Regions from separate parts of the Aerococcus sanguinicola genome, predicted to be linked through region 4. Evidence: predicted binding sites of a transcription regulator. Region 4 holds the regulator's gene; each other region holds the start of a gene.

What was found. The regulator Rex, encoded in region 4, represses fermentation and respiration genes when NADH is low (regulators of the CRP and FNR family bind a similar motif). The targets are predictions, from matches to a motif close to TTGTGAANTANTTCACAA.
Region 1: the regulator Rex is predicted to act here: its motif matches at 4,801-4,818, upstream of pflB (formate C-acetyltransferase).
Region 2: the regulator Rex is predicted to act here: its motif matches at 4,867-4,884, upstream of AWM72_RS00185 (glycerol dehydrogenase).
Region 3: the regulator Rex is predicted to act here: its motif matches at 3,058-3,075, upstream of pdhA (pyruvate dehydrogenase (acetyl-transferring) E1 component subunit alpha).

What each region holds. Positions count from the first base shown of each region.
Region 1 covers NZ_CP014160.1:1,751,883-1,759,434, forward strand. The annotation lists gene AWM72_RS07805 (YebC/PmpR family DNA-binding transcriptional regulator) at 1-21, shown strand, start outside; gene AWM72_RS07810 (ABC transporter ATP-binding protein) at 349-2,082, shown strand; gene AWM72_RS07815 (ABC transporter ATP-binding protein) at 2,075-3,814, shown strand; gene gpmA (2,3-diphosphoglycerate-dependent phosphoglycerate mutase) at 3,894-4,571, opposite strand; gene pflB (formate C-acetyltransferase) at 4,836-7,073, shown strand; gene pflA (pyruvate formate-lyase-activating protein) at 7,106-7,552, shown strand, end outside.
Region 2 covers NZ_CP014160.1:19,843-27,394, reverse strand. The annotation lists gene AWM72_RS00200 (NAD(P)-dependent alcohol dehydrogenase) at 191-1,165, opposite strand; gene AWM72_RS00195 (TetR/AcrR family transcriptional regulator) at 1,299-1,835, shown strand; gene AWM72_RS00190 (IS1634 family transposase) at 1,989-3,584, shown strand; gene AWM72_RS00185 (glycerol dehydrogenase) at 3,753-4,847, opposite strand; gene AWM72_RS00180 (anthranilate synthase component II) at 5,176-5,763, shown strand; gene pabB (aminodeoxychorismate synthase component I) at 5,767-7,143, shown strand; gene AWM72_RS00170 (aminotransferase class IV) at 7,140-7,552, shown strand, end outside.
Region 3 covers NZ_CP014160.1:461,897-469,448, forward strand. The annotation lists gene AWM72_RS02110 (2-oxo acid dehydrogenase subunit E2) at 1-650, opposite strand, end outside; gene AWM72_RS02115 (alpha-ketoacid dehydrogenase subunit beta) at 765-1,757, opposite strand; gene pdhA (pyruvate dehydrogenase (acetyl-transferring) E1 component subunit alpha) at 1,760-2,863, opposite strand; gene def (peptide deformylase) at 3,371-3,943, shown strand; gene AWM72_RS02130 (SDR family NAD(P)-dependent oxidoreductase) at 4,938-5,693, shown strand; gene AWM72_RS02135 (hypothetical protein) at 5,785-6,216, opposite strand; gene coaBC (bifunctional phosphopantothenoylcysteine decarboxylase/phosphopantothenate--cysteine ligase CoaBC) at 6,244-7,449, opposite strand.
Region 4 covers NZ_CP014160.1:1,222,804-1,230,355, forward strand. The annotation lists gene AWM72_RS05450 (glycoside hydrolase family 3 protein) at 1-893, shown strand, start outside; gene AWM72_RS05455 (redox-sensing transcriptional repressor Rex) at 972-1,598, shown strand; gene AWM72_RS05460 (hypothetical protein) at 1,702-1,896, opposite strand; gene AWM72_RS05465 (co-chaperone GroES) at 2,146-2,418, shown strand; gene groL (chaperonin GroEL) at 2,480-4,105, shown strand; gene AWM72_RS05475 (NADPH-dependent FMN reductase) at 4,535-5,086, shown strand; gene AWM72_RS05480 (aldehyde dehydrogenase family protein) at 5,223-6,632, shown strand; gene argH (argininosuccinate lyase) at 7,280-7,552, shown strand, end outside.

The sequences.
Region 1 (7,552 bases), 530 kb from region 4:
ACAGAATTACCTGAAGACTAAGTCAAAAATATGTGAACAAAGAGGCTGGGACAAAAGTTCCAGCCTCTTTTTAAAAGCAAACATTTTTCAAAAACGTGTTCCAAAAGTCAGGCATGACATCCACTTCACGACCTATGTCCAATCGTTTACCAACGATTTCCCATAGTTTGTGGACAGTTGCTATAGCTGTTCGAAGCGTAGCGAGTTACAGATATAGTATGCGTTAGCTGGTTCAGGCCTGATCGACTTTTGTCACACTCTCTTTCTTTAGGACCAAACTTGAGCAGGTCTTGTAAATTTGCTATTCTAGAACTAATCTTTAACGAATGAAGGGAGAGTCGCCTGGCTATGCGTGTCATTGATGTGCTTAAAGAAAATAAGTGGCGGGCGCTGACGGGTTTTATTTTTAAGAGCCTTGAAGCCATCTTAGAATTATTGGTGCCGTTTTTAATGGCTCATATTATTAATTACGGGATTCATACAGGAAATTTGGACTATATTAAGAGCCGGGGGATTTTCTTGTTTATTTTGCCTCTGTGTGGCTATCTCTTGGCCTTAGTCTGCCAATGGTTCGCTTCCTTAGTCTCCCAATCCACGGGAACCAAGTTGCGGTCTCTTTTGTTTGACCAGCTTAACCGCTTGGACCTGCAGCAGAGTCAAAGTTTAGGGGCAAGTTCGATTGCCAATCGGATGATTAATGACACCCACAATATCCAGGTCTGTATTGCCATGGCCATCCGCCTGGCTTCACGCTGTCCGGTCCTATTGGTCGGTGCCATGGTCATGTCCTTTATTGTTAGTCCCCAGCTTGCTCCTATCTTTATTTTGGGCGGCTTGGTTTTGGGAACGATTCTTTCCCTAATTACCTTGGCTTCTAACCGCATCTTGGCCGGTATCCAAAAAGCCTTAGACTATTTGGGGCAACTCTTTGCTGAAAATTTATCAGGGATGCGAGACATCCGGTCTTTCGCCAGTCAGAAGCGTGAAGTCCAGCGCTTCGAAGAGGCTAACCAAGACTGGAGGGACCAGCAGGCTGCCCTGGCCCGGGTCCAGTCGCTGGCCAATCCTGCTAGCCTCTTTGTGGTTAATTTATTGATTGCTCTTATTCTGTATTTTGGCGGGGGGCTAGTGAACCGAGGGGCCTTCCAACAAGGCGAAGTGATTGCCCTTGTCAATTATATGAATACCATCCTTCTAGCCCTTAATGTCTTGGTCCAAGTGCTTGTAATGATCAGTCGCGGGGTAGCTGGGATCCAACGCGTGGATGAATTGCTAGCTCTTGAGCCAAGTATTGTAGATCCTGTGCCCAGTCAATACCCACCCGTACACCCAGAAGAACCAGCACTTGCTATTAAGATCGACCAGCTAAGCTTTGCTTACGGCCAAAAAGCTGTACTTAAAAATATTGATCTAAACTTAGCACCTGGTGGCTTTTATGCCATTGTAGGTCCTACGGCGGCAGGGAAAAGCACTTTGATTCATTTGCTTGAGCGTTTTTATGAGCCGTCAAGCGGTCAGATTTTTTTGAATGGACAGGATACCCAAGAGATGGCCCTTACTGAGCTTAGACAAATGATCAGCCTGGTTCCCCAGCGTGCCAGCCTCTTGACCGGGACGATTCGTTCTAACTTGCTTTTGGGCAAGGCAGATGCAACAGATGAAGAGCTTTGGCGGGCCCTGGAAGACGCCCAGGCCGCTCACTTTGTCAGCCAGCTTGATGGGGGCTTGGATGCCCCAGTGAGTCAGGGCGGGAAAAATTTCTCAGGGGGCCAACGCCAGCGCTTGACAATCGCTCGTGCCCTGGTCAAGGAGGCCGGTCTTCTTATTTTAGATGACGCTCTGAGCGCTCTTGATTTTGCCACCGAGGCTCGGATTCGTTCGACCCTTGCCCAAAAATCAGCTAGCGTCTTATTGGTTTCCCAACGCTTAGCCTCAGTGCTTGAAGCTGACCAAATTATTGTTTTAAACTATGGCCAAGTCGAAGCGGTTGGCAAGCATGATGAGCTACTTGCTCAGAGTCCTAGCTATTATGCCATGGCCAAGTCACAAAAATTAGTAGAAGGAGGCGAGTCCCTTGCTTAGGTCTTTACGTGCACTTCTATCTTATTTAAGGAAGGAGAGCTTAAGTTTAGTCTTTATCCTAATTTTGGCTAGCTTATCCGTTGCCTGTCAAATTTTGATTCCGATTCAAATCGGTGAAGCGGTCAACCAGGTCGTCGGCAGGGGGCAAGTCCACTTTGCTGGCTTATACCGGCAGCTGGCTTATCTCTTGGTCAGTGCCGGTCTCGCCGCCTTTTTTATGTGGGGGCAGAACCGGCTGATTAACCAGCTGAGCTACCGACTCATGGGCCGTTTGCGGATCGATCTTTTTAAAAAGCTGCAAAAATTGCCCTTGCATTTTATCGACCAGCATGCCCATGGTGACTTAGTCAGCCGGGCGATCAACGATGTCGATTTGGTGGGAAGTGGTCTGGTCCAAAGTTTTACCAACTTTTTCTCTGGTATCGCTATGATTATAGGGGTGCTAGTCATGATGCTATCTATCCATGTACGCACAGCTTTAATTGTCATTGTTCTGACGCCTTTGTCGATTGCAGTGTCCAGTTTTATCGCCAACCGCACCTATCGCTTTTTCCAGACCCAGTTAGCTTTGCGCGGCCAGCTCCATGCTTATACAGAGGAGCTCGCAGCTAACCAGCTGCTCGTCAAGAGCTTTCAGTATGAAGACCAGGCGGAAGAAGACTTTAGCCAGCTCAACCAAGAGCTCCACGAATCCGGTATTTGGTCCCAATTCTACGGTGCCCTCGTCAATCCCTCAGCCCGGGTGGTCAATAGTTTAGTTTATGGGGCAGTCGGTCTCTACGGTGCTTTTGCAGTTGTTTCCGGTCAACTATCGGTGGGGATTTTTTCTAGTTTTCTCGCCTATGCCAACCAATACAGTAAGCCTTTTAATGATATATCCGCTGTGGTGAATGAGATGCAGACAGCCCTCGCTGCTAATGAGCGAATTTTTGACTTGCTGGGAGAAGAAGAGGCCGGCAATTCTTACCAAGTTGCTCAGATCCCTAGTTTTAAAGGGCAACTTAGCTTTGACCAAGTCGCTTTTTCTTATCAGAAAGACCAGCCATTGATTGAAGACTTCTCCTTAGAAGTTCAAGCGGGGCAAACAGTTGCGATTGTCGGACCGACCGGAGCAGGTAAGTCGACCTTGATTAATCTCTTGATGCGTTTCTATGAGCTTGATAGTGGGCGTATCCTAATTGATGGGGTGGATAGCCGTCAGCTGGACAAGAATTATCTGAGACAGCTCTTCGGCATGGTCCTCCAAGATTCCTGGCTATTTGAAGGGACCATCTACGACAATATTGCTTACGGCAAGCCTGACGCGACTTATGAAGAAGTGATTGCTGCAAGTAAAAAAGCCTGCCTCCACCCCCTTGTCGAGCAGATGGACCAGGGCTATGACAGTCCCGTCCAGGTTGCTGGAGCCAACCTATCTTCTGGCCAGCAGCAATTAATCTGTATTGCCCGCATCCTGCTGACGAACTTTAAAATGCTTATACTTGATGAAGCAACGAGTTCCATCGACAGCTTAACGGAAGCCTTGGTTCAAGAAGCCTTTGACCAGATGATGCAAGGGCGGACAAGTTTTGTCGTCGCCCACCGCCTATCCACCATTCAGAATGCTGACGTGATCCTCGTCCTTGACCAGGGGCAAATCGTTGAACAAGGCAAGCATGAGGATTTGCTCGCCCGCCAAGGCTTCTATTATCAGCTCTATAATAGTCAGTTTAGCCATTTCAGTAAAGAATAGAACAGATAAAAAGCCAGGTCAATCAACTTATAGGAAGTGATTGACCTGGCTTTTGTTATAGCTTCTAAAAGCTTACTGATTATTTTTCTAAGATAGTTTTGTTAACAACATTAAGGTCTTCGTCTAAATCGTAAACGATAGGTTCACCAGTTGCGATTTCTACTGAAGGAATATCTTCGTCAGAGATGTTTTCTAGGTATTTAGTGATGGAACGGAGGCTATTGCCGTGTGCCACAACTAAAACATTTTTGCCTTGTTTTAATTCAGGAGCAATGTGGTCTTCCCAGTAAGGTAGGGTACGCGCTAGGGTATCTTTTAAGCATTCGCCAGCAAGCAGACGGTTTTGGTCTAAGTCAGCATAGCGTGGATCATCGATGCCTTCTTCAGCTAATGGTGGGCGAACATCGAAAGAACGACGCCAGATGTGGACTTGTTCATCCCCATATTTTTCAGCGGTTTCAGCTTTATTTAAGCCTTGTAGGCCTCCATAATGACGTTCGTTTAAGCGCCAGTTTTTGTTGACGGGTAAGTAGAGACGGTCCATTTGGTCTAAGACATTATAAGTCGTTTGGATGGCACGTGATAACATGGAAGTATGCACCGTGTCGAATTCAATGCCAGCTTCTTTAAGGTCTTGACCAGCTTTTTGAGCTTCTTTAACCCCTTTTTCTGAGAGGCGAGGGTCTAACCAACCTGTGAAAACATTGGCTAAGTTTAATTCACTTTCGCCGTGACGGATGAAAACTAATTTCATTATAAAATTCCTCCTAAAAATAATTAATGAACAAGCATTATTATTCACCAAAGCAAATTTGCTTTGCTAACCTATATTTTACGCTATTTGAAGATTAGGGGCAAATCCTTTTGCTAATATCCTTAAATTAAAAGCGCTTCCATAAAATATTATTAAATTTTAATAATTTTCCACGTGAAAAGTGTAGCAATCTGTTTGGTAAGCTGTTATAATTAGAGACAGATCTGTTATATTGTGAAATTAATTACAAAAGGAGATGAATTTATAATGGATACGACTAAAGCATGGAAAGGCTTCACTGGTAAAAAATGGCAGGAAGAAGTTAATGTTCGCGATTTTATCCAAAATAACTATACAGAATATACGGGTGACTCTTCATTCCTAGAAGGGCCAACTGAAAATACTACTGAATTATGGGATCAAGTGATGGACTTAACCAAACAAGAACGAGAAAATGGTGGCGTTCTTGATATGGATACAAAGATTGTATCAACTATCACCTCTCATGATGCAGGTTACCTCGATAAAGATAAAGAAAAAATCGTTGGGGTTCAAACTGATGAACCATTCAAACGCTCCTTACAACCATTCGGTGGTATTCGGATGAGTGAACAAGCTGCTAAATCTTATGGCTATGAAGTTGACTCTGAAATTTCTCATATCTTCCGCGATTGGCGTAAGACCCACAACCAAGGGGTATTCGATGCTTACACACCTGAAATGCGTAAAGCTCGTCACAACAAGATCATCACTGGTTTACCAGATGCTTATGGTCGTGGTCGGATTATCGGTGACTACCGTCGTGTTGCCCTATACGGTATTGACTTCTTAATGGATGAAAAATTACAAGAATTCAACGATGGTGATGGCATGGATATGTCACAAGACGTTATCCAACACCGTGAAGAGTTATCTGACCAATACCGTGCTTTAATTGAATTAAAAGAACTTGGTAAGACATATGGCTTTGACTTAAGCCGTCCTGCAGAAAATGCTCACGAAGCTATCCAATGGTTATACCTAGCTTATCTAGCTGCCGTTAAGCAACAAAATGGGGCTGCAATGTCATTCGGACGTACGTCTACCTTCTTGGATATCTATATCCAACGTGACCTTGAAAACGGAACTTTAACTGAAGTTGAAGCGCAAGAACTCATCGACCACTTAATCATGAAATTGCGTATCGTTAAATTTGCACGTACCCCTGAATACAATGAACTCTTCTCTGGGGACCCAACTTGGGTAACTGAATCGATTGCAGGTATGGGCTTAGATGGACGCTCCTTAGTAACTAAGAACAGCTTCCGTTACCTACAAACCCTGAAGAACATGGGTACTGCTCCAGAACCAAACTTAACTGTTCTTTGGTCTAAAGACTTACCACAAGGCTTCAAGGAATTCTGTGCGGAAATTTCAATTAAGACCAGCTCTATCCAATATGAAAATGACGAAGTTATGCGCCCACAATACGGTGATGACTATGGGATTGCCTGCTGCGTGTCTGCTATGGAAATTGGTAAACAAATGCAGTTCTTCGGTGCCCGCGCTAACTTAGCTAAGACTTTACTTTACGCTATTAACGGTGGGGTAGACGAAATTTCTAAAGTACAAGTTGGACCTCGTTACCAACCAATCGATAGTGAATACTTAGACTATGATGAAGTGATTGACAAATTCGATGACATGATGGACTGGATCTGCAAACTCTATGTGAATACATTAAATGTGATCCACTATATGCATGATAAGTACTCCTATGAAAGCCTGGAAATGGCCCTCCATGACTCCCATGTTAAACGGACCATGGCAACAGGTATTGCTGGCTTCTCCGTAGCGGTTGACTCACTCTCAGCAATTAAATATGCTAAAGTTAAACCAATCCGTGATGAAAATGGGGTAGCTGTTGACTTCGAAATCGAAGGCGACTATCCAAAATATGGTAACAATGATGACCGTGTTGATGAAATTGCGGTTAAACTCTTGAAGAAATTCATGACTAAGATCCGTAAGACACCTACTTACCGTGGTTCTGTCCATACAACTTCTATCTTAACCATCACTTCTAACGTCGTTTATGGTAAGAATACAGGGTCAACTCCTGATGGCCGTGAAGCCGGCGTGGCCTTTGCACCAGGGGCTAACCCAATGCACGGACGTGACTCACACGGTGCCTTAGCAAGTCTTTCATCAGTGGCTAAATTACCATACACCTACTCAATGGACGGTATTTCTAACACCTTCTCAATCGTACCTAAGGCTTTAGGTCGTGATGAAGAAACTAAGATTGATAACTTAGTGTCAATGTTAGACGGTTACTCTAAACAAGGTGGCCACCACTTAAACATTAACGTCTTCGACCGTGATACCTTGCTTGACGCGATGGATCACCCAGAAGAATACCCACAATTAACCATCCGTGTATCTGGTTATGCGGTGAACTTCGTTAAATTGACTCGCGAACAACAATTAGAAGTTATTAACCGTACCATGCACGAAGGGATGTAAGCTCGACGACTTAAGTAATGAAATGAGGAATCATGATGACAGAAACAATTGGCTATGTCCACTCTCTTGAAAGTTTTGGTTCTGTAGATGGTCCTGGGATTCGCTTTGTTTCCTTCATGCAGGGCTGTCGCTTAAGATGTCAATTCTGTCATAACCCAGATACTTGGAAGATTAATGCGGGAACGCCTTATACGGCCGAAGAGCTCTTCCGAGAAGCTGTCAAATATCAGCCATATTGGGGGAAAAAGGGTGGCGTAACCGTTTCTGGGGGAGAACCATTATTACAGATTGATTTCTTAATTGAATACTTCAAATTGTGCAAAAAGCATGGTGTTCATACAACTCTGGATTCTTGGGGGGGGCCTTTCACCCGCGAGCCAGAGTGGTTGGCTAAGTTTGAAGAACTTTTGGAATATACAGACCTGATCTTGATGGACGTGAAACAAATTAATCCTGAACGTCACCTCAAGCTAACGACA
Region 2 (7,552 bases), 830 kb from region 4:
GATTGGACATAGTTCGTGAAGTGGATGTCAGGCCTGACTTTTGGAACACGTTTTTGAAAAATGTTCGCTTTTTAAAAAGAGGCCGGAACTTTTGTCCCAGCCTCACCCTTTGGAAATACGGAAAGAAGAGAAAGAAAAAGCTCGTACAAAACGTTATGTCTGTACGAGCTTATAAAAATGAAATATTCAGTTAAAAGTCCATAGTAACAACAATTTTTCCTTGTGCATGAGAAGTTATAATATATCGGATAGCTTCTTTTGTATCTTTGACAGAATAAACCTTATCTATATAAGGTATCAACTTTCCCGTTTCTGAAAGTTCCTTTGCATAAGGAAGATAATCTTTTTGTGGGTTCATTGGTAGCGCAAAATAAGAAAAATTTTTTGAAACAAACGAATGGAGAAGTGCTTTTGTCGCCTGTTTTAAATCTCCTACACCCACAAAAATACCATTTGGCTTTAAAAGCTGTTTATAAACTTTCATAGGGTTACACCCGTTTATTCCAATAATAGCATCAAATTTTTTGCCTACTTTGGTAAAATCTTCTTTTTTATAGTCTATAACATCATTACAGCCCATTTGTTTTGCGAGTTCCATATTTCTTGTACTGCACACGCCTGTAACGTTTGCTTCCATAGCTTTTGCTAATTGAACAGCATATAGTCCAACGCCACCCGAAGCTCCATAAATCATTACCTGTTTTCCAGCTTCCACCTTTCCTTTTCGTAGTGCACCTAATGCGGTTTCAAAAGATATAGAAATGGCGGACGCTTGCTCAAAAGAAAGGTTCTCGGGCTTTTGAAAAACACGTTCTTTATCCATAAGAGCATACTCGGCAAAACCACCTTTTGGAAATGTTCCCGCTGTTTTTCCGTACACACAATCTCCAACTTTTACATGAGTAATATTTTTACCTGTTTCAACGACAATACCAGAAATTTCAGCACCTATCGGAGAACCTATAAATCCCATAACAAAAGATGTCATTTTGGTAGAAAATGGGACATTCGAGGTTAGTGTTTTAAATCTTTCATAATCAGTTATACTTAACGCAGATGCTTTCACTTCAATCAAAACTTGATTGTCATTTGGGACAGGCTTTGGAATATCTTGTATTTTTAACACATCTAAATCGCCTGTTTTAGTATAAATCATTGCTTTCATATGTTTACTTCTTTCTACGAAGTTGCTGTTTTATTATGCAACATCATGTTGTATAATAATTGTATCTTTTATTATTAGAGCTATCAATAAACAGATTTTGAAAATCTGTTGCATGATACCAGAAAGGGAAAATATGAACAAACAACCAGAAATAACAGATAAAACAAGGCAAAGATTTGTTGATGTATTTTGTGAACTATATGCGAAAATGCCGATTGAAAAAATCTCAATTCAAAAACTCACAAAATTAGCAGGATACAACCGAAGCACTTTTTATCATTACTTTGAAGATATATATGAGTTGCTGGAATATGTAGAAAACGATTTGTTGACCTATGTTAGACAATCCTTAGAAAAGCGAAATATAAATACTCCTCAACACATTTATGAGCTTTTTGAAGCAAAAGAATTAGAAGTAAAAGCATTATTAGGTAAGTATGGAAATATACGGTTTTTGGAGAAGATAAAAGAAGAATTTAACATCAAAGAAGTTTATACTGAAATGATTTCAGACACTTCTATCATGCCATATTTGTTAGAATTTCACATCTCTACATCATTAACGCTCTTTCATTTATGGCTGAACAGAGAAAAAGATTTACCCTCTGAAAAATTGTTTTCATTGATACACGATTTATATTCAAAAGGAGTTAGTGCATACATACAATAACATTTGTTGCCTTATTTCCTCTTTCCCATCCTAAATTCCCCCAGAAATATACAACAGTTCATTAAATAATGGGATAAAGATTGATATTATCATCTTTATCCTATTGTTTTTCTCTCTCGTTGTATAATATAAACAACAAGAAGGTGTTCAACTATGAAGAAAAAATCTGCCATTCCCCTTCCAGAAAAACGGGTATCCATCAAAAAAAGTGGTAATTATCGATATGTGTATTACGTTCAATCCTACTATGTCACCAAAAACGGAACGCGGACCCATAAAGATGTGGCTATTGGTAAACTCAATGAAGAAGACCCAACGACATTCTTCCCTAATCAAAATTATTTTGAATTATTTACTAGTTCTCAACCATCAGAACCAGAAGAAAGCTCCTTCAAACGAGCAGGCTTCACTTGCTTCCTTAGAGAGTTAAGTAAACATTTATCACTGGATAGCATACTCTGTCAAGTTTTTGAAGATGCGGGAGAAGAAATTTTAAGCCTAGCCTACTATATGTTGGCGCAAGGAAACACCATGACGTATCTGGATGACTACTACGAAACCCATTACAACCCTCATCTATGTTCACCATCAGAGAAAAAGCTAGGGAAGCTTTACGCTCTCATTGAGAAAGGTAAACGTTGGAGCTTTTTTGACTTATGGCGTCAAGCTACCGTTCGAGAAGGAGACTATGTGGCCTATGATGTGACCAGTATTTCGACTTATGGTCAGGATATCGAATTAGCAGGAAGAGGATATAATCGAGACCATGAGAATCTTCCGCAGGTGAACGTTGGTGTCTTTTATTCTCAAAGTGCGCAATTACCTATATTTTACGAACTTTATGATGGGAACATTCCTGACAAGACGCACCTTGTCGATATGATTCAGTTAGCCGAAAAATTAGAAGTTAAGCTTGTAACTATCGTGATGGATAAAGGCTTTCTGACTTCAGATAACATTAACTTCATGATGGCTCATGACATTCCCTTTTTAATGGCGTTTCCACAGTCGCAGAAACTATATCGAAGTTGGTTACTAGAATATGGTCAAGAGGTTGAGCAATTCGCTCATTACATGGGGGACCTTCATTGTTTTGGTACTCAAGGCCCTCTTACGATTAATGACTGGGAACTGACAGGAAGTATCTACCTAGATATGGATAAACGAGGGGTAGATATTGTGAGTTTAGATAGTGAACTAAACCAGAGAGAAGAGACGCTTCAAGCGCAAGTTCACAAAAAGATGCGCAAGAAAAAAGACCCTTACTTTGAGGTAAAGGTCAGTGATGAAAAATATATCACCGGTTATGAGCGCAAAGAAGAATCTGTGAATGAAGCCTTTAAACTCTGTGGTCTATTTGGATTACTAACTAATGTGGCTGACTTAGACGCTGAAGAGGCTTTGAAGATGTATCGGCGTCGGGACGTAGTTGAAAGTCACTACGATAGTATGAAGAATCAACTGGAATTCTATCGACTGAAGACCCATCATCAGCAATCGACTGAAGCTAAGTTTTTCATTGGCTTTATTGCCGAAATTATACTCGCGCACATTTATCGTATGTTTCAAACATGCGAACTTCTTCCAGTAAGAACCTTTAAATCTTTAGTGATAGAGCTAGATAAGATTTATCGCATTGAAAGAAGCGATGGTCAAGTGAGAGCTAATTGCTTAAATCGGAAACAAAAAGATATTTTAGAGCTGTTTGACATAGAGGCAGAAGGTTTCATTCGAAGTATCTGTGAGTAATAAGCTGTTGTATAATTTTGGGGGAATTTAGGATTTATCCTGATTGATATTAGAGAAATTGTAGACTGGTCTTTTTGGGACCAGTCTTTTTTGAACGGTAGACTTTCATTCAGACGATGAAAAAGCCCCTTACCGGCAAGTAAGAGGCTGAATGAGCAATCGATTGTTTTATTTTAAACTATTGACATAGGCATCCACGGCAAGGAGGGCATCTGCGATATCTTCTGGACTGAAATCGCCGACCATTTCATGGATGGTTTCGCCGTCTTGGAGGGCGAGTTCACCGACTTTAACCAGGTCTTCATAGGATGTTTGGTCAAGTTTGAGTTCGGCAAGTGTGGTCGGAAGACCGACTGCTTGGTAGAAGTGGATGAAGCGGTCGATGATGGCCTTGTCTGCCTTTTCAAGGAAGAGTTGGGTGAGGGTGCCATAGACGACTTTTTCGCCGTGTTGCATGTGGTGGATATCACCGCTGAGAGCAGTAAAGCCATTATGGATCGCATGGGCAGCTGCTAAACCACAACTCTCAAAGCCTAAGCCACTGAGCAAAGTGTTGGCTTCAATAACGGCTTCCACAGCTGGGGTGACGCGCTGTTCCTTAACGGCAGCTAGGGCAAGTTCACCGTATTCAAAGAGCGTTTCCTGGCATTTTTCGGCGATGGCCTGGCCCGCTAAGCTAGCTTTTCCGCCTGCCATGGTCTTACCTTGGGCTTTAATAACAGATAAACCTTCCACACAGGTCGCCATGGCATCGCCGATTCCGGCCGCAAAGAGGCGAGCAGGAGCTTGGACGACAACGCTGCTATCTACTAAGACGAGGTCAGGGTTCTTATCATAGAAGCGGTAGCCTTCAAAGACCCCCTCATCACTGTAAATAACTGAAAGAGCAGAGGTTGGCGCATCGCTAGAAGCTAGGGTAGGGACGACGATAACAGCAATGTTTGAGTTATCTCCAATCGCCTTGGCTGAATCGATAGTTTTACCCCCTCCGAGGCCAATCACAGCGTCGCAGGCTTTTTCTGTGACGATTTCTGAGACACGGTCAATTTCGTTGACTGAGGCTTCGCCGTTGAAGGCCACATGCTCCACCTCCAAACCTTGGTCATTGAGGAAGTGATGGAATGATTCCCCGACAATTTCCCAAACTGTATCATCGCAGAGTAGGAGAGGACGCTTAGTTAAGGCTTTAATGTAGTCAATTCCTGATTTCAGGGCACCTTTTCCTTGAACGTAACGAGATGGGCTCGCAAATACTCGATTCATATGAAATCCTCCTTGTTATATGTTAATTATTTCACATACTTATTTTAACATTTTTCGTGGAAATGATGAAGGGAAAAGACTAGAAGATTTCATAATGGGACCAATAATAGATAAATCGAAAGGAAATGGTTACCATACGCCTAGCATGCTATAATGATTAAAAATAAAAAGCGATGGGAAAAGGACGCTCAGCTTAATCACAGATAGGATGACTTGTTATCTCTGACCAAAGCTGAGCGTCTTTTTAGGATTTGACCAGGGGATGTTTTCTGATAATTATTTCTTAGTCACAGCCAACCATCGCCAATCAATAGAAATGAGAGACGTCATGTTTTTGATGATTGATAATTACGATTCCTTTGTTTACAACCTAGCCGCCTACTTTAGGGAATTGGGCGCTGACTTGGAAGTCCTATCTGCCGCTGACTTGGAAGAGAGGAGAGTTGCTCTTGATCTAACGGCTTATGAAGGCCTCATCATCTCTCCTGGCCCCAAACGTCCTGAAGATGCGACAGCTTCACTTGACCTCTTCCAGCTAGCCCAGGGCAAACTGCCTATCTTAGGGATTTGTCTCGGTCACCAGGTGATTGCCTATGCTAGCGGGGCCCAGGTGGTTCGCGCGCCTCGTCCCCAACACGGCAAGCTCCATAGCTTAAGGCATGAGGACCGAGGTTTGTTTGAGGGCTTGCCCCAGGCTTTTCAGGTCACCCGCTATCACTCCCTCTGCGTCGATCCATCTTCTTTGCCAGAAGAGCTCAAGGCAGAGGCCTGGACTGAGGACGGTTGTTTGATGGCCCTAGCCAAGCCTGACGCTTGTATCTACGGTGTCCAGTTCCATCCCGAGGCCGTCTTAACCGACTATGGCCATGAGATTCTCGCTCGCTTTATTCAATTAGCCAAAGCTTGGAGGAGTTAAACTATGAAATACAAACATTATCAAGACTCTCCTGACTTGCACCAGATTTTTGCCTACTTAGCCGACCAGGGACCCTGTGCCTTCCTGGATTCTTCAAGCCGAGACCAGGAAGGGATGTATTCAGTCTTAGCCTTGGAGCCTAAACTGGTCTTAAAAGATGTTGCAGGCCAAGTTTACCGGAATGACCAAGCCCTAGCAGGTGACTTTCTTACTGAGTTTCAAGCCTGTTTGGACACCCAGGACAAGCTTACGATTGCTGGTCTGCCCTTAGTCAATCCTGCCCTCGGCTACTTCTCCTATGATTTTGGCTGCTGCTTGCAGGGCCTAGCTAGCCAGCAGGAGAAGGAATTAAGCTATCCTGATGCGGTGTGGACTTTCTATGAGACTTACCTAGTTGAGGACCATAGCAAGGGCCGCTTGACCTTAATCAGCCTGCATGAGGACCAGGAGAGCTTGTCTTTTTTTGCCGACTGGGAGAGGCGTTTTGAAACTATCAGGAAACAGGCCTCCATTCTTCCAGAGGGGGCGGGCATTGACCAGGTCATCGCGGACTGTTCAGCTGAAGACTATATGAAGAATGTTCAAGAAATCATTGACTATATTGAAGCAGGGGATACTTATGTGACTAATCTCAGTCGGCGAATCTGGCTGCTTGCCAAGCAAGATCCCTTAAGGTATTACTTGAGATTACGCCAGCTTAACCCAGCTCCATATGCGGCTTACTTTAACTTTGGCGACTTTCAGCTCCTCTCTTCTTCGCCGGAACTCTTCCTCGAAGTGGCAAATGGACAAATCACCACCCGGCCCATCAAGGGGACCTGTCCGCGGACGGGAGATGACCAGGTCGACCAAGGCTACCGAAAGGCTCTGCAGGAAGCAGACAAGGAGCGGTCCGAACTCTTGATGGTGACCGACTTAGAGCGCAACGACCTCAATCGGATCTGCCAACCAGGAAGCGTTAAGGTCAAGGGGCTCTTTGAAGTTGAAGCCTATGCCACGGTCTACCACCTAGTATCAACAGTCGTCGGCGAACTAGCGGCTGAGACAGACTTAATGCGAATTTTAGAAGCCACTTTCCCTGGTGGTTCGATCACTGGGACACCCAAGCAGCGGACCATGGAGATTATCGATGACTTGGAAGCTTCCGCCCGTGGCATCTACACCGGCTGTCTGGGTTATATTAGCCCAAACCAGGACATGAAGCTCAACATCATCATCCGCAGCCTGGTCCACCAGTCCGGCAGCTATGAAGTGGGGCTCGGTGGCGGCATCACTTGTGAGTCCGACCCCCAAGCCGAGTACGAGGAGACCGTATTGAAAGGGCAAGCCTTGGTCCAAAGCTTCCAAAAACGCTCAGAGGAAAAGGGGGAAGACGAATGATTCACTTAGATAATGGTTTTTATTACGGGATGGGCGTCTTTGAAACGATTGCAGTCGAAGCAGGCTGTCCCCTCTTTTTGGACCGCCACCTGGATCGTTTGAAGGCAGGGGCTGATTTTCTGGGCTTAGAGATCTCGCTATCTATAGACGACATCTTGGATTACCTCAAGACCCATCCTTTAGACCACCAGGCCCTAAAGATTGCGGTCTCCGAAAAAAATACTGTCTACTCCCATCGGCAAAATCCCTATACATCTAGCCAATACCAGGAAGGAGTCTCTTGCCTGTTAAGTGAGGTTCGGCGCAATCCGAGCTCGCCCTTCACCTATCATAAAACCTTCCAATATGGGGACAATATCATCTGCTTAAAAGAAGCCCGAGCTAAAGGCTATCAGGAAGCCCTCTTCTG
Region 3 (7,552 bases), 760 kb from region 4:
GCCTTAGCTTCTTGAGCAGGTTGTGAAGGCGTTGAGGTATCTTCTGCCCCATCATCTTCGCCATTGTGTTCTGGTGAGTCGATTTCAGCTAAAACATCCCCAACATTAGCGATGGTGCCTGCTTCAACTAAGATCTTCTTAACCGTACCAGCAACTGGTGAAGCTACTTCTTCAACAGACTTGTCGTTTTGGATTTCAACGAGGGAGTCTTCTTCAGTGATTTCGTCGCCTTCAGAAACTAACCAAGAAACGATTTCACCTTCTGCCATCCCTTCACCAACGTCTGGTAAGCGGAATTTGTAGTAGGAGCCGCCACCCTTGTTGGATGAAGCTGGGTCTTCAGCTTTTTCTTCTTGGGCTGGGGATTCTGGGGTTGAAGCTGGAGCAGCTTCTGCTTCGTTATCTTCTAAGCCTTCCCCTTCGAATGCGATCAATGGTTCGCCGACCATTGCCAAGTCGCCTTCTTCATAGTAAAGCTTGGTTACTTTCCCTGTAACAGGAGAAGTAATTTCTTCAACAGATTTATCATTTTGGATTTCTACGAGTGTATCTTCTTCTTGAACTTCGTCGCCGACTTTGACGTCCCATGCAACGATTTCGCCTTCTGCCATACCTTCGCCGACATCGGGCATATTAAAAATATAAGCCATAGTTTGAATTTCTTCCCTTCTATCTCTCAATACCTGTTCAAAAGCTGTCCTTATTTGATGATAAAGCTCAGAGCGGTTAAGTTCCCCTAACCGCTACCAAGCGTCCTTAAGCTATTAGAATTGAGTTGCTTTCTTCACTGCTTCTTGAATATCTTCGGCATTTGGTAACCAAACGTTTTCGGCTAAACCAAATGGGAAGACAGTATCTGCAGCAGATACGAATTGGATAGGTGCTTGTAAGCTCAAGATATTGCGTTGTGAAATTTCAGCAATCACTTGGTTACCCACGCCAGCTTGACGTTGGGCTTCTTGAACCATTACCACGCGGCCTGTCTTGTCAACAGAAGCCCCGATAGTTTCCATGTCAAGAGGTTGAACGGTACGTAAGTCGATAACTTCAGCTGAGATGCCGTCTTTTTCAAGGGCGTCAGCAGCCTTCAATGCTTCGCGTACCATGTAGCCGTAAGCGATGATAGTTACATCATTACCTTCACGGGCAACATTGGCCTTGTTCAATTCAATTTCGTATTGTTCTTCTGGGACTTCTTCACGGAATGACCGGTAAAGTTTCATGTGTTCTAAGAAGACAACTGGGTCATTGTCGCGGATAGAAGCAGTCAAGAGACCTTTTGCTTCGTATGGGCTTGATGGGATAACCACTTTCAAACCTGGAGATTGAGCCATTAAGCCTTCAAGGGAGTCCGCGTGCATTTCAGGCGTGTGAACGCCACCGCCGAATGGTGAACGAACGGTAATAGGCATATGGCGAGTCCCACCCATACGGTAGCGGGTACGTGCCATTTGGCCAGAGATTGAGTCCATCACTTCGAATACGAAACCGAAGAATTGGATTTCCATAACGGGACGGAAGCCTTGAAGAGCTAAACCAATGGCTAAACCACCAATACCTGATTCGGATAGAGGTGTATCGCTGACACGGTCTTCACCATACTTGTCGTATAAGCCTGTTGTGGCACGGAATACACCGCCGTTTTTACCTACATCTTCACCAAAGATTAAGACTTTTTCATCGCGTGCCATTTCTTGGTCTAACGCTTCTGTAACGGCTTCAACCATTGTTTTGTTGCGGTTGTTCTTTTTAGCCATGCTTATTCACTCTCCTTTGCTTCATATTGTTCGATTTGTTCTTTAATGTTTTGACCAGGGTTTTCGAACATATTCTTCAAGAAATCAGAAACTTTTTGTTGTGGGGCAGCCTCTGCCTTTTGAATTGCTTCTTTGATTTCATCTTTCACTTGGTCAACATATTCAGTTTCCATGTCTTCGTTCCATAGACCCTTGTCTTCCATGAACTTACGCATACGTAAGAGAGGTTCACGGCCGGTCCATAGTTCGATATCTTCATCGGTCCGGTAAAGTTTAGGGTTGTCACCTGATGTTGAGTGAGCGCCTAAACGGTTGGTGATGGTTTCAATCAAGACAGGACCATTACCAGCAGCGGCATATTCACGGGCTTGTTTAGCCACAGCGTAAACAGCTAAGGCGTCGTTACCGTCAACTTGTACCCCTGGGATACCTGCTGCAACAGCTTTTTGAGCTAAGGTCTTAGCAGCGGATTGTTTTTCGCGTGGGGTTGAGATAGCGAAGCCGTTGTTTTGGATGAAGAATACGATTGGTGCTTTGTAGCGGCTTGCATAGTTCCAGCCTTCATAAGAGTCACCTTGGGATGAACCACCGTCACCAGTGTAGACATAAGTCACATTGTCGGAACCATTTAATTTTTGGCCAACAGCATTACCCATGGCTTGGATTAATTGAGCACCGATAATGATTTGTGGTGGCATAGCGTGTAAGTCTTCAGGGTAGTCGTTCCCTTCAACGTGTCCACGTGACCAGAGGAAGCCCTTGTAGATAGGCAAGCCTTTAGCGATTAATTGAGGAACGTCACGATAGCCTGGGAATAACCAGTCACCTTCTTCAAAAGCGTAAGAGCTGGCCATTTGGGAAGCTTCTTGGCCATAGGTGGGTGCGTAGAAACCTAAACGTCCTTGCTTAGCCAAAGCCATTGAACGTTCGTGAAGCGTCCGAGAGAACACCATCCGTTTCATTAATTCAACTAATTCATCGTCTGATAAATCAGGCATAATCTCTTCATTAACGACTTTCCCTTCTTCGTCTAAGATACGAACCATTGGGAAAAGCTCGTCAATTGCTTCCAACTGCGCAGCATAATCTACTGGTTGTTTAGCCATTTATAATCATTCCTCTCTTATAATAAAAATTCTTTCAGTTTTAAATCAAGTGCATTCGATTCTGTATCAATCAAACGCAGCCCTCTGTTATAAAGTATCATTTTAGCGCATAAAAAGCAAGTCTTATAGCTTCAAGGCTCAAAAGTTCTTTTATAGTACAGAAAAATTAATGAAAAGGCTGTCTTTTCTATACTTTGAGCCTTTTTTCACAAAGTTTATTTCCAAGATAAGTCGATGATCTCAGGCCTTTAAATGCGGTTTTTGTTCTTATTTGTAAATTAAATCATCAATCTGTACTAATCATTTTGGGCAATCTGTTATAGTCTGATCTGGGGTAAGGGTCAAAACAGCCTATTTAAAGCGTTTACACGAGTATATCTTTTGAAAGCTTTTTCCTGAGCTGTTTTTTTCGCCTTAAATATTAAGCAAAAGCGCTAAACATTTGCCGGCTTTAACGGTATAATGAGGGGAAGACATTTACTAGACTAGAAAGGATGTTATACCAATATGATTACAATGGATGATATTATCCGGGACGGCCACCCCACCCTGCGCAAAACCGCTGAGAAAGTGACCTTCCCTCTGACTGACGAGGACCGCGCCTTCGCCCAAGACTTGATGGACTACCTGCACAACAGCCAAGATGAAGAAATCGCTGAAAAATACGGCCTCCGTGCAGGCGTCGGCTTGGCTGCTCCCCAAGTCAATGTCTCCAAGCAAATGACTGCCGTCCTCATCCCTGACCTGGAAGATCCAGACGGCAAGATTATAATGGAAGAAGTCGTCTGCAACCCGCGCATCCTCAGCCACTCCCTAGAAAAAGTGGCCCTACCGAGTGGCGAAGGCTGCCTGTCCGTCGACCAAGACGTCCCCGGCTATGTGCCCCGCTATGCGCGCATCACCCTCCGCTACCAAGACCTAGAAGGCAATGAGCACAAAAAACGCTTCAAAGGCTACCCCGCCATCGTCCTCCAACACGAAATCGACCACCTCAACGGCATCCTCTACTACGACCACATCAACCAAGACGCCCCCTTCTCCCTCGACCAGAACTCATTTGTATTAGGGGAAGAATTTTAAGAAAGGGTGTGAGAGGATGCGGGAGAAAGGGAGCTCTGGAGTAAAAGGACAGAGAAGGCTGAAGGCCTTCGACGGACTTTTATGAAGAGGAGCCCTTTCTGCATCCTCGAACCCGACTAGACAGGGTGTGAGCAAAGGCGTTCAGAAAAGGATGACTGGAGGCAAAGGGATAAGAGCGGCTTTAGCCGGTCGTTCCCTTTTGCTGAAGTCACTCCTTTTCTGCCTTTGCGAACCCGACTAGACAAGGTGTGAGGGCCAATTCAAACCCAATTATAGAATGTGACAAAAGTCAGTACGCTGACTTTTGTGACCGATAAAAAAGCTGGATTTCACTCCAGCTTTTTTAATGCAATGATTTTTAATGGGGGGGTGAGCATCTGTTCTGCTTTTTAATTTGAATATTAGCTTTGTTAAGGTTCAAGACGGCGGGGCCGTCTTGTGGAGATTATTTTATCTACTCAAGCCACAATTGGGTCTTACGAGTGTGTCTTCCTATTTACTAATCCACACTCGGGGGATCCGATTGTGTGTTGGTGGCTAGCAAGCCTCACTTAGAAGCTGCGAGTGTGGGTTCTTCTGTAGCAAGCCACACTCGACCTGTCCGATTGAATGTTGGCATTCCTTTACTCACACTCGCGCGTCTTAATTGTGGGTTGACAGGTTCCGATAGCTCTTCCAATAGTCCTTTCAATAAATTTTCAATAATAAGGGATCAATCAGGCATTTGAGAGCGGACGGCGAACAGAGTCATCCGCTAAAAAAAGAAGTTACCGCTGCCCGACTTGTTAATGAAGGCCGCATTCGCAAGTTCCCGCCAGCCTACTTGCTAACAGAGGGCAGCTAACTATTTCCAAACACGCTTAATCTCTTTTCCATATATAGGTGTAAACTATTTCCAATTAAAAACATTTTAAAATCGGAAGAATCTATTTTATGGTGAAAATGTAGGATGTAAGAATGAAAACACCCTATGTAAACTAAGGAGGAATGTTTTATGTCTTATAATCGTTTTGTTGATAAAGTCGTCATTGTCACTGGCGCTGCATCGGGGATTGGTGAGAAGGCTGCGAAGTCCTTTGCCGAAGAATCTGCCCAAGTTGTGGTGGCTGACATTAATGACGAAGAGGGCCAACGTGTGGTCGACGAGATCAAAGAAGCTGGCGGCGAGGCGATTTTTGTCCATGCTGACTCCAGCCAAGAAGCAGACAACCGCAAGATGATCCAGGCGGCTGTCGACCAGTACGGCAAGTTGGACAGTGTGGTGGCCAATGCCGGTATCAATATTGAAGCGAAGATTGCTGACCTTTCTGTCGAAGACTATAAAAAAGTTCGCTCGATCAACCTCGACGGGACCTTCTATGCGAATAAATTCGCGGTTGAACAATTCCTCAAACAAGGCAATGGTGGGTCCATCGTCAATATCGGGTCTATCCACTCCCATGTGGCGCGTGAAGGCCTGACTGCTTATGCCACAACCAAGGGCGGCATCCAAATGCTGACCAAGCAAGTGGGGACCGATTATGCTGACCAAGGCATCCGCTGCAACATGGTCTGCCCAGCCTACATTAATACACCACTGACCGAAACCGTTGCCCCAGAAATCCGCAAAGAATTGGCTAACATGCACCCCATCAAACGCATGGGTGAAGTGGATGAAGTGTCTGCTGCCATCCTCTTCCTCGCTTCCGACGACGCTTCCTTCATCACCGGCTCAGATGTCAAGGTCGACGGGGGCTACACAGCCGTTTAGCGCCTTTGAAAAAAATTTAACTCATCTAAACAAACTAAAAGCCTTCCGCCAATCAGACTAGCGATTGGGGGAAGGCTGTTTTCTTTTGTATCTACATGGCGCGGTTATGGGGCCAAGCTAGGATGAGGCTAAAGATGAGGACCACAAAATAAACCAGGTTCAAGGGCCAGGTCTGGTCTTGGCCAAAAATCGCTAAGAGTCGGTCTACAATACCGAAGCTAGCAAAATACAGGCCAGCCAGGACTAGACTGAGGAGGCCCTGCCGGTAGAGGGGCCGGTGCTTATTTTTCTTGCCTCGAAGGAGGAGCCAGGCGGTCAAGGTCAGGCTGACCAGGGTCCAGATGGCCATAGAGAAGCCGGATCCCAGAGCTAAGGTGAAGGCTAGACCAATCCAGCCATCCATGAAGCCGCCTTCGCCAACTAGCGAAGCCACAGCGGGCAGGCCAGCGAAGGCCAGGCCTAGGAGTCCAAAGTAAATCAGTGGTAAGAAATTACAAACTTTCAAAGCTTTGAGTGTCTTCATACAAAAGAACCTCCTTGTGCTTAGTGCTTATTTTCTTTCCTTGAGGGCTTGAGCTAAGATGTGGGCCGCGATGCCATACTTGGACTGCTTGGCTACTGCTAGGACGTCCGTCGGGGTCACGATCTGGACCGCATTGTCCTCACTCGCAAAACCAATCCCGGCCTGGCTGACATCGTTGGCGACAATCATATGAGCGCCTTTCTTTTCTAGTTTCTGCCGGGCATAGTCCACGACATGCTGGGTCTCCGCCGCAAAGCCGATCACAAAGGCCTGGTCTTTAGGCAGGCTGGCCAGGATATCTGGATTCTCCGCTAAATCGAGCTGGAGGCCCTGGGCTTGGTCCTGTTTTTTAATCTTTTGCTCAGAAGCCTGGGCTGCCCGGTAGTCGCTCACAGCCGCCGCCATCACGAGGATGTCCGCGCTCTGGATCTCCTCATGCATGGCCGTGTAAAGCTCTTGGGCGGTCGTGACCTGGCGGGTTGTAATGCCAGGCAGGGCCGGCAGGCTTTGCGCTGAGGGCGTCTGAACCAGGGTCACCTGAGCGCCAGCTAGGAGGGCCACATGGGCGAGGGCCGTGCCCATCTTTCCCGACGAGCGATTAGACAGGTAGCGGACGGGGTCGAGCGGCTCCTCCGTTCCCCCGGCGCTGATGACTAGGCGTTGGCCAGTCAGGTCCAGGGGCCGGTCCAGATTTTGGCAGGCGAAGAAGGCCTCAATGCCCGCATGAATTTCTTCAATCTCCGGCATCCGTCCCTTGCCCTCATAGCCCTCAGCCAGGAAGCCATAGCCAGGTTCCAGGACGTAATGCCCATCTGCTCTCAGGCGGGCCACATTTCTTTGGACCGCCGCATTCGCCCACATCTTATGATTCATAGCTGGCACGAAGACGACGGGGCCCTGGTTGGCCAGGAGACTGCTCAGTGCCTCATTGTCCGCCAGTCCCTGAGCCATTTTCCCCAGGCTGTTGGCAGTCGCCGGCACCACCACGCTCACATCCGCCCAGTCCGCTAAGGCAATATGGGCCACCGGATCAGGATAGGCCACCCCTTCTCTTAAGACCGGATACTTGGTCAGAACTTCCAAGGTCTCTGCCGTCACGAAGCGCTCCGCAGCCGGCGTCAGGGCCACTCGCACCGAAGCCCCCGCTTTGATCAAGCGCCGCACCAAGCCCGGCACCTTATAAGCCGCAATCCCCCCGGTCACAACCACTGCAATCTGTTTACCTGTTAACACACAACCCCTCCATCTTCATTGGATAATTTGCTTAAAGTATAGCACAGATCCCTTCCAGCCCCAATAAAAAACGACGCTGCCTTGATTAGCGTTAGTCTACCTG
Region 4 (7,552 bases):
CGGGGACCACAGAGGTTGAAGCCTTTGAGGAAGCTATGACCCAGGGCTTGGTCGATGAAGAGACGGTGAATGCTCGCTTGGAAGGCACTTTGAAGGAGCTCTTTGCTCTCGGCTTATTCGAGAATCCTTACCAAGATACTGACCAGGCAGAAGCCATCACCAATACGGCAGACAGCCGCAAAGTAGCCTACCAGGCCCACCAGGAATCGGTGGTTCTCTTGAAGAATGACCAAGAGCTCTTGCCTCTGACTGAGGACAAGTTAGCGGGTAAGAAAGTTTATGCGGAAATCTTTACCAAGGTCTATAATGAAGAGGAAATGGCCAGTCGCCGCAAGCAAGGAATCTTCGGTAATACAGATGAACTCAACCAAGAATTACTAGAGCAGATCCGCAAGACCTTCCCACAGATTGACCTGGTGACGGATTACCACGAAGCCGATATTGCCCTACTCTTCTTAGAACCAATCTCGGGTTCTTACTTCGAAGCCACTTCAGGCTATCTGGACTTACAGATCCACCAAGCAACGAACGTGGACCTCGACCGGGTGAAGGCCATCCAAGCAGCGGTTGACCATACGATTATTAATGTCAACCTCGACTTGCCATTTATCTTGGAGAATGTAGAGCCTCTAGCTGACGCCTTAACTGCCAGCTTTAATAGCTTTATCCAGGCCATCATTGATGTCTATACAGGGGCCTGCCCTGCCAAGGGGAAACTGCCTCTAACCCTACCCGCCAATGATGACGTGATTGCGGTTAATGATGAAGGTATTTGTGCTTCCCCTAATGATGTACCGGGCTACGATAAGGACAAGTATATGGACCGCGCTTATGCCTATCAAGATAGTGCGGGAAATAGCTACACTTATGGCTTCGGCTTAAGCTTAAATTAAAGTTTTAGATTTGCTACGAAGTCGAAATCCTGGTAAAATATTCCTATTCTATTTTTCACAATTGAACAAACAGGGGGGATTCTAGTGAAAAAGATACCAAAGGCAACAGCTAAGCGCTTATCAATCTACTACCGTTGCTTGAAGAATTTCAAGGCAATGGGGATGGATCGTGTCTCTTCCGAACAGATTTCTGATGCAGTAAAAGTCGACAGTGCTACCATCCGACGTGATTTTTCTTATTTTGGTACTTTGGGCAAACGGGGCTATGGTTATGAAATTGATCATTTAATTGAATTTTTCAGCCGCCTACTGAGCCAAGACCAGCTCACCATGGTCGCTCTGATCGGTGTGGGGAATTTGGGGAATGCCTTAATTTCTTATAACTTTAAGCAATCTAATAATGTTCATATTAATGCAGCTTTCGATATTGATCCAGAGAAGGTCGGTAAGATCCACGAAGGGGTGCCAATCTACAGCATGGACGAGATCGTCGACCAGCTAGAAGCCCGTCAAATTGATATTGTCATTCTAGCGGTCCCTAGTCATGCCGCCCAAAGCGTGGTGCCACAACTTGAAGAAGCTGGAGTCAAGGGAATATTAAACTTCTCAGCTAGTCGGCTCAATGTGCCTAAAGACATGTTTGTTCAGACTGTGGATTTAGCCAATGAATTACAGACTTTGATTTATTATGTGACCCACCATTAAGAAATCAGCTTAATATAAGTGATCAAAAAAGTGCCTCAAAGGAGCGAAATAGCTCTCTTTGAGGCACTTTTCGATTAATTTCTTTTAAGACCACTTACCTGGTTTATAGGTTTTTGATTCTTCGGTAGGCTCGAATTAACTGGATACTTTGGAAGATATCGTGGCTTGCTAAGAGAATATTAATGAAGGGAAGGAAGGACCAACCGTTTTCACTGACCATTGAAATAGCCAGGGAGAGGAAGAGGCCAGCAAGGATGATTTTTAGCACAATATTCATGACTAGTGATTGTAAAGACATAGCAACACTCCTTTTTAATCTTGCATCGTAATATGTAATGTAACGAAAATATGGCTAAAAGACAAGTGAGATCAGCTATTTTGGCGGAAAAATTTAAAGAAAAACTAAAAGGTCAAAAAAAGTCAACAAAAGACTTGCATTCTAAAATAAAATGTTTTAAGATAATAAATGTAAGTTAGCACTTGGAAGTTGTGAGTGCTAACGATAAAAAGTGAATTGTTTTTTGGAACTGATGGAGGAATGTGAATTATGTTAAAACCTTTAAATGAACGTGTGATTGTTCAGCTTGAAGAACAAGAAGAAAAAACAACGTCTGGTATTATACTACCATCTGCAGCCCAAGAAAAATCCCAAGTGGGACGTGTTATTGCAGTTGCTGATGAAACAGAAGATTTCACAAGTCCAGTTAAGAAAGATGACCTTGTCTTATTTGAAAAATATGCCGGCAATGAAGTGGAATATGCTGGTGAAAAATACCTCATCTTAAAAGCGAAAGATATTGTCGCTGTTATTGAAGACTAGATCAAAAATTAAATTTAAAGATTGAATCATTACTTGTGTATCGAGAGGAGCATGAATTTTAATGGCAAAAGATATTAAATTTTCAGAAGATGCCCGTCAAGCTTTAGTGCGTGGTGTGGACAAGTTAGCGAATACGGTGAAGATTACCTTAGGGCCTAAGGGACGTAACGTTGTCCTCGAACAAAGCTATGGCTCACCATTGATCACTAATGATGGGGTAACCATTGCTAAAGATATCGAATTAGAAGACCACTTCGAAAACATGGGGGCTAAATTAGTCGCTGAAGTAGCTTCTAAGACCAATGATGTAGCTGGTGACGGAACCACCACTGCAACGATCCTAACCCAGGCCATTGTTCGTGAAGGCTTGAAGAATGTGACCGCTGGTGCTAACCCTGTTGGCGTTCGCCGCGGGATCGACGAAGCAATCCGGACAGCTGTTGAAGGCTTGAAGGAAAACTCTGTTCAAGTGGAATCTCAAGATGCCATTGCTAACGTTGCTGCGATCTCTTCTGGTGACCAAGAAGTCGGCAAGCTGATTGCTGAAGCTATGGGCAAGGTTGGCGAAGATGGTGTGATTACCATTGAAGACTCTAAGTCTATCGATACGACCTTAGACGTGGTTGAAGGGATGGAATTCGACCGCGGTTACCTCTCCCAATATATGGTAACAGACAATGAAAAAATGGAAGCCAGCTTGGAAAATCCATACATTCTCTTAACAGACCGTAAGATTTCAAATATCCAAGATATCCTTCCTCTCCTTGAACAAATCTTACAACAAGGTAGCCCACTGCTCTTAATTGCTGATGATGTGGATGGGGAAGCTCTTCCAACCTTAGTACTGAACAAATTACGCGGGACCATGAATGTAGTTGCTGTTAAAGCACCAGGTTTCGGCGACCGTCGTAAAGAAATGCTAGAAGACTTAGCTGTCCTAACGGGGGGGCAAGTGATCTCTGAAGATCTCGGCTTAGAATTGAAAGACGCAACCATCAACCACTTAGGTAAGGCTGGTAGCGTTACTGTAACCAAGGACCATACCACAGTTGTTGAAGGTGGCGGCAATAAGGAACAATTAGAACAACGTATTGCCTTAATCCGTAAACAAATCGAAGAAAGCACATCTGACTATGACCGTGAAAAACTCCAAGAACGCTTAGCTAAATTAGCTGGTGGGGTAGCCGTTGTTAAAGTCGGTGCTGCAACTGAATCTGAACAAAAAGAACGTAAACTCCGCATTGAAGATGCCTTGAATGCGACCCGTGCAGCGGTTGAAGAAGGTATCGTTGCTGGTGGGGGGACTGCTCTCATGAATGTTCAAGATAAAGTTGAAAAAGCAACAGAAGCGCTGGAAGGTGACGCTGCCACAGGTGCACGTATCGTGGCACGCGCCTTAGAAGAACCTCTCCGCCAAATTGTTGAAAATGCTGGCTTAGAAGGTTCAGTTATTGTGGAACGCCTCCGTTCTAAAGACCAAGGTATTGGTTTCAATGCCCAAAACAATGAATGGGTAGATATGATTGAAGCAGGGATTGTTGACCCAACTAAGGTAACCCGTTCAGCCCTACAAAATGCTGGCTCAGTTGCCGGTCTTATCCTCTCAACAGAAAGTGTTGTTGCGGATAAGCCAGAACCTGAAGCACCAGCAGTTGATCCAAGTGCTATGGCTGGTGGCATGTACTAAGCCGCTGATTAAAGAAGAAGCAAGAACTCTCGCAAGGGGGTTCTTGCTTCTTTTTTAAGCTGCGTTGCTGAGCATACGTTCCGCTTTTGAATTTGATCGTTAAAGAGCCATGGCACCGGCTCGAGCCAAGGTCTCTCGCCTAGCGAGCTTCAAACGTCTAGTACGGCTAACGCCTACTATACGTAATTCACATTGCTTGCTTAGACATGGCTAACGATCAAATTCAAAGCTCCACTCCTGCTCAAGATTAGCTGATTAAAGAAAAATTGCTTATTCTTTAATTCTAGAAATAAAAATGTGATCTTAAATACCAACAAAAAATCTTTTTTCGAGTCGTTTGCCTTGAAGTTTCGAAACTGAACTATTATCATAGAAGTATAAGATAAGTTGTTAAGTCAAAAGTATAAAAGAAAGAAGGAGATTTATTTTATGGCAAAATATGGTGTAGTTTTAGGATCAATTCGTAAGAATTCATTTTCTGAAGCCATTGCAAAAGGATTAGTGGCAGGTTTACCAAGTGACGCTGAAGTGACCTTTATCGAAACAGCTGACCTTCCACTCTATAGCCAAGACTATGATGAAGCAGCTGAACAACCTGCTGAATATACGCGTTTCCGTGATGAAGTGCGTGCTCAAGATGCGATTATCTTCGTGACTCCTGAACACAACCGTAGCATTCCAGCGAGCTTGAAGAATGCGATCGACTTAGGTTCTCGTCCATATGGTTCAAGCGTTTGGGAAGGCAAGCCAGCTCTTGTTGCATCACAATCACCAGCAGGTATCGGTGGTGCTATCGCTAACCATACCCTCCGTCAATCTTTAGTTTTCTTAGATATGCCAGTTATGCAACAACCTGAACTTTACATTGGAAACTCTGCTGATTACATCGGTGAAAACGGTGAAATTACAGCAGAAGATACCAAAGAATTCTTAGCAAGTGCTGGTAAAGCCTTCGCTGAATTCGCAGGAAAATTTATCTAAACTAAGTTTCAATTTAGACCTCAAGCTCCCTGATTTCGGGGAGCTTTTTTGGACCCCTCTGACTTGAATTCTCCAGTCAATTACTTGATAATGGGAACTGTAAACCCTTAACAGCAAGCTGAAGGAGGCTTTTTTGATGAAGACCTATCAAAACTATATTAACGGTGAATGGGTAGACAGCAAGTCTGGTCAATATACCGATGTAATTAATCCAACAAGTGAAGAAGTGATCGCCCAAGTTCCAACCAGTAATGCCGAAGATGTGGACAATGCAGTGGCTGCAGCTAAGGCTGCTTTTCCGTCTTGGAATGGCTTAGCTGTAGATGAACGCAAGGCCTACTTAGAGAAGGTGCTTGAAGGCCTTAAAGCGCATAAGGAAGAATTAGTCGATATTGTGGTTGAAGAGATGGGCGCCAGCAAGGCTTTTTCCCGGGATAACCAGGTGCGCAAATCGATCGGGGAATTGGAAGGAAGTCTCAAGGCCTTGGACCGCTTCAACTTCGAAGAACGTTACGATACGGCGACTGTTATTAAAGAAGGATCAGGAGTGGTTGCCTGCATTACGCCATGGAATTATCCTTTGAACCAGATCCAACGTAAGCTCACTCCAGCTCTTTTAACTGGTAATACTATCGTGGTTAAACCAGCCTCGGATACCCCCCTCACAGCCATTAAATTCATGGAAATTATTGAAGAAGCTGGCCTGCCTAAAGGGGTCGTTAACTTGATTACTGGACGGGGGAGTGAGGCCGGAGACCTTCTCGCTGGTCATGAGGATGTCGCTATTATTTCCTTTACCGGGTCAACCGAAGTCGGTCGCGGTCTCTACGATAAGGCGAGTGGTAGTATCAAGCGCCTCGTCCTTGAACTCGGCGGTAAGTCTGCTCTTATTGCCCTCAAAGGCGGCGACAAGGAACTCGCTGTGGCTAAGTCGATGAACACTGTCCTCGATAACCAAGGGCAGACTTGTGCAGCCTTGACCCGTCTCTTTGTCCCAGAAGATGAATTGGAAGACTATAAGACGGCTATCAAAGACTTCTATGACAAGGAAGTGGTCCTCGATGACCCAGCCGATGAAGCAACCAAAGTTGGCCCCATGGTTTCCGCCAAGCAAAAAGAGACCGTTGAAGACTATATCGAAAAAGGTAAGGCAGAAGGTGCTGAAGTCTTGGTAGGCGGGGGTAAAGTTGACCGGACAGGCTACTATGTGGATCCAACGGTCTTTGTCAATGTGACTAATGATATGACCATCGCCCAAGAAGAAATCTTTGGCCCTGTCCTCTGCGTGCTGACCTATACCGACACAGAAGACGCCATCAAACAAGCCAATGACTCCCCTTATGGCCTCTCTGGCGCTGTCGTTGGTCCAGAAGAAGAAGCCAAGGCAGTAGCCCGCCAATTGCGGACAGGTAACGTCTTCGTCAACGACAACCCAGGCAGCGACCAAGCACCATTCGGCGGCTACAAAATGTCTGGCTTAGGCCGCGAAAAAGGCTACTACGGCCTAGAAGACTACGTCGAAATCAAAGCCATCTTTGAAAATTAAAGGGTGTGAGACTTGGCGGTTAGACTCGGATGATTGGAGCAATTAAGAATAAGAGCGAAGCATTCGCTCGTTTCTTAATTGTGAAATCACTCCGAGTTTGCCAAGTCGAACCCAACTAGGAAAGGGTGTGAAGGCTAGCGGGAGAAATAGACCTCTGGAGCCAAAAGCCAGAGAAGACTGAAAGTCTTCGACGGATTTTGGTGAAGAGGAGCTATTTCTGCTAGCCTGAACCCGACTAAAGGGTGTGAGCAGTTGCGCCCAGACTTGGATGACTGGAGCCCAAGCGAAAAAGAGCGGCTTTAGCCGATCGTTCCGATTGGGTGAAGTCACTTCAAGTCTGCAACTGCGAACCCGACTAGATAAGGGTGTGAGGGAGCGCGGTCAGAAGTGAACCTCTGGAGCAAAGCGACAAAGAAAACTAAAAGTCTTCGGCGACGCTTTGTGAAGAGGAGCCACTTCTGCCAGACCAAACCCTTTCTATCCCAAGGCTCCAACTGAAGTAGAAGTTGGGGCCTTTTATAATGGCTTTTCACTTGTAGCTGCTGGCAAATAGGATTCTTTAAGCAGCTTTTCTCAATCAATCTTGCACCTGGGCCGAACTTTGTTTATGATTAAGCATAAGACTTAAAAAGAATGGAGTGGCAAAGATGGCAATTTGGTCGAATGACTTTCATGACGCGATGTCAGAAGCGGCTTATCAATTTAATCAATCAATTCAAGTGGATGATAGACTGCTGGATGCTGACCTGCAGGGTTCAATGGCCCACGCAAAGATGCTGGGGGCCCAGGGAATTATTGAAGAAGCGGAAGCGGAGGCGCTCTACCAGGAACTGGGGCAGATGCGAGAAGACTACCGTGACGGCAAGCTAGCCATTGACTATGAGGAAGAAGATGTCCATAGTTTTATTGAAGCGGAATTG